DNA from 3 places in the Pseudomonas sp. Os17 genome. Region 1 is predicted to be linked to each of the others. Evidence: riboswitches for the same ligand, from Rfam matches in the RefSeq annotation. Region 1 holds a riboswitch; each other region holds the start of a gene.
What was found. Region 1 has a riboswitch for cobalamin ahead of POS17_RS18755 (CbtB domain-containing protein). Riboswitches for the same ligand answer to the same signal wherever they lie in the genome.
Positions count from the first base shown of each region.

Region 2: it holds a riboswitch for cobalamin, as region 1 does, so the genes downstream of both, cobO (cob(I)yrinic acid a,c-diamide adenosyltransferase) here and POS17_RS18755 (CbtB domain-containing protein) in region 1, are expected to answer to the same signal.
Region 3: it holds a riboswitch for cobalamin, as region 1 does, so the genes downstream of both, POS17_RS10980 (TonB-dependent receptor plug domain-containing protein) here and POS17_RS18755 (CbtB domain-containing protein) in region 1, are expected to answer to the same signal.

Region 1 covers NZ_AP014627.1:4,272,528-4,274,783, reverse strand. The annotation lists gene POS17_RS18765 (cobalamin biosynthesis protein) at 1-379, opposite strand, end outside; gene POS17_RS18760 (CbtA family protein) at 376-1,077, opposite strand; gene POS17_RS18755 (CbtB domain-containing protein) at 1,089-1,277, opposite strand; cobalamin riboswitch at 1,375-1,606, opposite strand; cobalamin riboswitch at 1,680-1,891, shown strand; gene cobW (cobalamin biosynthesis protein CobW) at 1,990-2,256, shown strand, end outside.
Region 2 covers NZ_AP014627.1:5,078,304-5,080,559, forward strand. The annotation lists gene POS17_RS22175 (cobyrinate a,c-diamide synthase) at 1-161, opposite strand, end outside; gene cobO (cob(I)yrinic acid a,c-diamide adenosyltransferase) at 172-783, opposite strand; cobalamin riboswitch at 864-1,096, opposite strand; gene POS17_RS22185 (hypothetical protein) at 1,264-1,845, shown strand; gene POS17_RS22190 (PQQ-dependent sugar dehydrogenase) at 1,916-2,256, shown strand, end outside.
Region 3 covers NZ_AP014627.1:2,434,933-2,437,188, reverse strand. The annotation lists gene POS17_RS10985 (arginine N-succinyltransferase) at 1-440, shown strand, start outside; cobalamin riboswitch at 495-697, shown strand; gene POS17_RS10980 (TonB-dependent receptor plug domain-containing protein) at 796-2,256, shown strand, end outside.

The DNA of each region.
Region 1 (2,256 bases):
CGTATTTCTGGCGGGGGATCAACAGCCGGGCCGGGCCGGGGTGCAACTGTTCGGCCAGGGCCAGGGCGGCGCTTTCGGCAACGCCGTAGCAGCCGCTGTGTTCAAAGGCGATCTGCGAGCGGTGGCTCAGGCGCGAGGCGAAAGGCGCCAGTTGACTGCTGCTGAAGCAGGTCAGCGGCAGGGCCAGTTGATCCGCCAGTTGCAGCAGGCCGGGCTCGCTGCGCTTCAAGTCGATGCTGGCCAGGGCCAGGAGTTGCCCGCTCTCCAGGCCGTGGGCTTGCAGCACCTGCTCAAGCAGGGCGCGCAGCGTGGTCACCGGGCAGCCCTTCTGGCACCCCAGGCCGACCACCAGGGCCGGCGCCGCGCGCCTTTCGATCATGCCGGGTACAGGTCCGCGTTCTTGCGCCGGAACAGCCAGGCGCTGATCAGGCCCAGGGCCAGCCAGAAGGCGGCATTGGTCAGCTGCGAGGCAATCTTGAACTGTGCTTCCAGGGCTTCTGGCGCCAGCATCGAGTGCACTTCAGGTTGGGGCGCGCCGATCACGTGGGGCACGGCGATAATCGCCACGCCCAGCAGTTTCAGCAGCCAGTGGCCGGCGAACGCGATCAGGGCAAGGCCCACGGCAGTAGAAGCGGCAGCGCCGATCCACCACACCTGGCGCTGCACCAGGTCGGCGGCTGCGGTTCCCGGCAATTCCGGAGGCAGGCCCAGAGTGGGGGCCAGGCAGAAGGTCGTATACCCGGCCAGACCCCAGAGCAGGCCTTGCGAGGCACGGTTGGGCGCGCGCAGGGTGTAGAGCCCGGCCAGCATCAGGGCGAAGCCGACCGCCACTACCAGGTTGCCGCCGGTGGTGGACAGGGTGCGCTGCCAGCCGTCTTCCGGCTCCCAGGCCTCGGCATCGTGGCTGTGCGCGGCCATGGCGCCGGCGGCGTGTTCATGAGTTTGGGCGGCCGGGGCCTGTTCATAGGTTTCCGCCTGCAGGATCAGCGGAGCGACCCACAAGCTTTGCAGCAGGGTCAGCAGCAGGGCCGCCAGCAGCCCGGTGAACCCTGCGGTTTGCGCAATACGCTTGATCATGTCGGCAGGTCTCAGTGGCAAGGGAAGGCGGCGCTGTGACGGGTGTCGTGGGCGGCGTTGTGCACCGCTTCGATATGGGAGAAACCGGCGAAATACACCAGGCAGGCGCCCAGCAGCGACGCGCCGATGGCGGCCACCAGGCGCTGGCTCAGGGTGGAGGTGCTGCTGGCGGAATGGCTGGTGCTGCTGATGATCGACATGGCGCTTCCCTTTGGAGTGTCGGCGGGGGAGGAGCGCAGGAAAACCCCGCGTGAGGAGCACGCAGGGTTTGCAACAGCGCCCGCCCACCGCGGGTTTGTTATGTGTGTGTTGCGGGCCGGTCTCCGGGCTCGCGAGGGGCAGGGGGCGACTGATGTCGTACCGTGCCGGCAAGTGTCACCTTCCCATGCCATGGCACAGTGGATCTGACACTTCGCTCGCTTACCGTTGCGGGGGCAGCACCGGACTGGTCACGGCTTTTTAGTTAAGCACGTGATTCACCGGTTTCCCGTTTCACCCTGTGAAGGGCACCCGTAACAAGGCGCGTAGCAAATCATGGGCGGGGTGATGCCGTCAATTGCGCGAGGCGCTGCATTGCCGATTGACCGTCCCCCGCGCTCTGCGTAGCCTTGCGCGTTCGAGGTTCTTCGGCCAGCGGTCGAAGCTAAGAAGGGAACGCGGTCGATGCCGCGGCTGCCCCCGCAACTGTGAAGGGTTTCGTTTCTGCAAGGCCACTGCCTGCGCGTCCAGAACGCCGGCGGGAAGGCGCAGCAACCGCCGGTCCGACGACTGGCAAGCCCTCAGCCAGGAGACCTGCCTCGATCCCAGATTCTCACTACAACCGGGCGGGGTGATCCGGTGGCGAAATCTCCGCGCGCCTCTGCGCTGTGGCTCTCGTCCCGTATGCCCGCCACCTTTGCCAAGGGGCATCCGATGAAAACACTGGCCAAACTTCCCGTCACCATCGTCACCGGCTTCCTTGGCTCGGGTAAGACCACCTTGCTGCGGCACATGCTGGACAACGCCCAGGGCCGGCGCATCGCGGTGATCGTCAACGAGTTCGGCGAGCTGGGCATCGACGGTGAAATCCTCAAGCAATGCGCCATCGGGTGCACTGAAGAAGAGGCCAGCGGCCGGGTCTACGAGCTGGCCAACGGCTGCCTGTGCTGCACCGTGCAGGAAGAGTTCTTCCCGGTGATG
Region 2 (2,256 bases), 810 kb from region 1:
AGAATCATCGGGTCGAGAAAGTCCGGACCGCATTTGAACACCCGTACCTTGCGCCCCTGATTGCGGTGCAGGCGAGCCAGGGCGGCGGTCACGGTGGTCTTGCCCTGGCCGGAAGCCGGTGCGGCAATCAATACCGCCGGGCAATGACGAACATCGGTCATGAAGTCACACTCACAGCTCAACACCTTTCTGCGCCTTGATGCCGGCCTGGAAGGCATGCTTGACCATGCCCATTTCGGTGACGGTATCCGCCAGTTCGATCAGCTCCGGCTTGGCCCCGCGACCGGTCACCACCACATGCTGCATGGGCGGACGGGCCTGCAGGTCGCTGAGCACCTGGTCCAGATCCAGGTAACCGTGCTTGAGGGCGATGTTCAGCTCGTCGAGTACAACAAGACCAATCTCCGGGTCGCTCAGCAGTTCTCTGGATACCGCCCAGGCCGCTTCGGCCGCGGCGATATCGCGCTGGCGATCCTGGGTTTCCCAGGTAAAGCCCTCGCCCATCACATGAAAGCGCACCTGCTCCGGAAAACGCCGGAAGAACAGCTCTTCGCCGGTGCTGTTACGACCCTTGATGAACTGCACCACGCCGCACTGCATGCCGTGGCCCATGGACCGCGCCAACATGCCGAAAGCCGAACTGCTCTTGCCCTTGCCATTGCCGGTCAGCACCAGCAACAGGCCACATTCGTTGGGCGAGTTGGCGATGCGCTCATCGATCACGGCTTTCTTGCGCAACATGCGCGCCACATGGCGCTCGTCACGATCGGGGGATTCACTCATGGGGCAGCTCTCCGTTGGGGCTGGGGAACGGCGGGCAGGAAAAGGAATAGACGGCGCAAGCCTGGCATCGCCCACCGTGATGCCGTTGGATGGATCAGGCCGGTCTCCGGGCTCATGAGGGGCATTGCTGCCTGACTGCGCGCCTTCCCATGTCGTGGACACAGTGGCATCTGGCGCAGCCTTGACTCATCTACCGTTGCGGGGGCAGCGCCGGAATCGTCGCCATGTCCATCGCTGGAACAGGCCCTGACCGGCTTCCCTGTTTCACTCTGTCGACCAGCGGCCACAGAGCACCTGAAACAAGTCGCGAAGGTTAGAGGGTTGGGGGTGGAGCGTCAATTAAAGCCAGGCGTCGCTTGGCACACAAAACTGCACCGCATCAACAAACTGGCGCCAATCTTGTGCCACACTCAGCGAGTTGATATCAAATAGCCATAACTCAACCCACCCACCGCCAGACAACAATAAGGACGGACCCCGATGCAAGGCATGATCATCAGCAATCCAAAGCTGGAATTCCTGCGCCCGATGCTGGAACGCTGGTTTGATTGCATTGACCGCTACAACGCTGTTCGTGGCGACAGCGAAACCCCTTACTGGTTCGACGAGCAGGCCAACCTGGGATTGCTTTCCGCCGCCGCCTGGATGGCGGAGATGGTCAGCCTCGAACACAGCCCCAGCAAAAAGCAGCAGGAAGAAGGCGCCCGCAACGCACGCACCGATCTGTACCTGGCCACCCGGGAAGAACGCGCCTACATTCAGGCCACCCAGCGCTGGCCCCAGGTCAACGGCCTGCACCTGACCCAGGCCTTGCTCGACATTGCCGGTGACGCGAGAAAGATCAGCTACCCCGGCGACCTGCGGCTCGGCTGCCTGTTTGTCAGCCCGCAGAAGGCTCAGCACAGCGCCACCCCGGAAGAACTCCAGGACATGCTCGACGAACTGCAAAAGGAACACTGCTGCGCGGTGGCCTGGTACTTTCCCTACGCCTATCGCAAGCTGCACAACGAGGCCGGCCTCTACCATCCCGGGGTCGCCGCACTGTTCAAGGAAGCCCGCTGATCAGGCGGAACCATACGCCGGCTATGCTCCTCTATGACTAGGACGTCCGTGCATTCATAGGGAAATCAGCATGCTCAAGTCTCGACACGCTTTGCTTATCGCGATCGCCGCCGGCCTTACGGCCTGTGGCGAAACCTCCAGCCTGCAAGTTTCCGACGGCACCGGCCCAACCCCCAAGCTGCCGGAGCCCAACCCGACGCTGATCCCCACGGTGAACATCGCCCCGGCGATTGGCTGGCCCAAGGGCAGCAAGCCATTGGCGGCAGCCGGCACCCAGGTCAATGCCTTCGCCGAAGGCCTCGATCATCCACGCTGGCTCTATGTCCTGCCCAACGGCGACGTACTGGTGGCGGAAACCAATGCACCGCCCAAACCCGATGACAGCCGGGGCATTCGCGGCTGGATCGCCGG
Region 3 (2,256 bases), 1.8 Mb from region 1:
TCTCCGAACTCATGCCGCGCCAGCCGCTGTACACCTGCCTGCTCAGCCCCGACGCCCAGGCCGCCATCGGCCAGGCCCACCACAGCACCGAACAGGCGGTGAGCATCCTGCGGGACGAAGGCTTCAACCATCAGGGCTGCATCGACATCTTCGACGGCGGGCCGCTGATCGAGGCCGAGGTGACGAAGATCCGCAGCGTGCGTGAAAGCCAGACCCTGCCCCTGCTGGTGGGCACTCCGGACGCGCAGGCGCCGATGTGGCTGATCCACAACCGGCGCCTGGAGAACTGCCGCATCACCGCCGCTCCCGGGCGTCTGGTGTCCGGTTGCCTGCTGGTGGACCGCCTGACCGCCAAGCGCCTGCAATTGCAGCCCGGCGACACCGTCAGGGCGGTGCAAGCTGCAAGCTCCAAGCGGCAAGCTCCAAGCAACAGCTTCTAGATCGCAGCTTTTATCTTGCAGCTTGCCGCTTGGAGCTCGCCGCTTTGCTGCGTAACATGCCGTCCAGTTTCAGGTGCCTCATGCCGCCGTGCATGAGGTGAAACGGGAAACCGGTGCGCCCCTTCAGGGCTAGTCCGGTGCTGCCCCCGCAACGGTAAGCGAGTGCTGCATTCAACACGCCACTGTACCCAAGGTATGGGAAGGCGAATGCCGCCACACTCGTCAGCCCGGAGACCGGCCTGAAACCTGTGTTTGGCAATCCTGCGGTGGGCGGGCATGGGCCGGTAAGGTCGCGTGCCCGTGGCCGATACCTTCTCCTGCGTGCTTCCCGAAGACACTTTCGAGAAGACCAAAAATGACAACACCTGACACCTTCCGCGTGCGCCCCTTGGCCACGCGTCGCCGCACGCCATGCGGCGCCTTGCTCGGCTGCCTGTTCAGCCCCCTGCTGCTGGCGGACGACACGCCGCTGACACTGGAGCCGCAGTCGATTTCTGCCCCTTCGGTGGAGTCCACCGCCGTGGCTGAAATGGCCCGCTACGGCAGCAAGCTGGAGATCATCGATCGCCAGCAGATCGAACGCGCCGGCCCCAGCAGCGACATCACCCGGGTCCTGCAGATGTACGTGCCCGGGCTATACGTGGCGCCCAAGAATGGCCCGTTCGACTACGGCACCTATTCCCTGCTGGGGGGGCGCAACGACGACACCCTGATCCTGCTGGACGGCGTGCGCCTGAACAACCGCCTGTACGGCGGCCTGTACTTGGACACCCTGCCGGCCAACGCCATCGAGCGCATCGAGGTGCTCAAGGGCGGCCAGAGCCTGCTGTTCGGCACCCAGGCGGTGTCCGGGGTGATCAACATCGTCACCCGCAGCCCGCAGACCCGCGACGTCTCCGGCGAGGTCAACCTGGGCCTGGACAGCTTCATGGGCAGAAGCGGCGATGCCCGCGCCGAACGCATCGTCAGCAACGGCCTGGGCGACCTGGGCCTCTTGGCCTATGTCAGCCACAACGTCTCCGACGGCTACCAGCCATTTCGCAACAGCGCCTACAGCCCCAGCACCCGGGACAAGAAACGCGGCTATGAAGTGACCACCTTCGGCGCCAAGGCGATCCAGGGCTTTGCCGACGACTCGCGGCTGGAGCTGTTCTACCAGTACAGCGACGCCAACCTGGATTTCGCCCGCCCGCTGAACAACAAGAAGACCACCAACGACCGCATCCAGCAGATCGCCACCGCGACCTTCGAGCAGCGCCTGGACCAGCGCTTCAGCTACTTCGTCAAAGGCCACGTCAACGACTGGGACACCCGCTACACCCGCATCAACAGCACCACCAGCGGCGCCACCCAGGTGATCAACCACAACGACTACTGGGGCTTCACCGACTGGGGTCTGCAGGCCGAGGGCAAGGCCGAACTGGACGGCGGCCATGTGCTGGTGTTCGGCAGCGACAACCAGTGGTTCAAGGGCCAGGACGACGTGCTCAAGATCGACGACAACAGCGCCCAGGCCAACGCCCTCTACGCCCAGTTGCGCCCGGTCGTGGCAGCCCTGCCCGACTGGCACCCGAGCATCGGCGTGCGGCACGAGAAGATCAGCGGCGGCGAAAGCGCCACGGTGGGCATGCTCACCTCGCTGTATGACCTCTCACCCCACTGGCAACTGCGCGGCCAGTTCGGCAGTGCCTTCAAGCTGCCCAACGCCGAGCAACTGTTCGCCAATGAGGAGGATGAAAAGGGCAACCGCCAGCTCAAGCCGGAAAAGAGCGTGAATGCCGAGCTGGGCCTGGACTACAAGGGCAGCCTGCTGGCC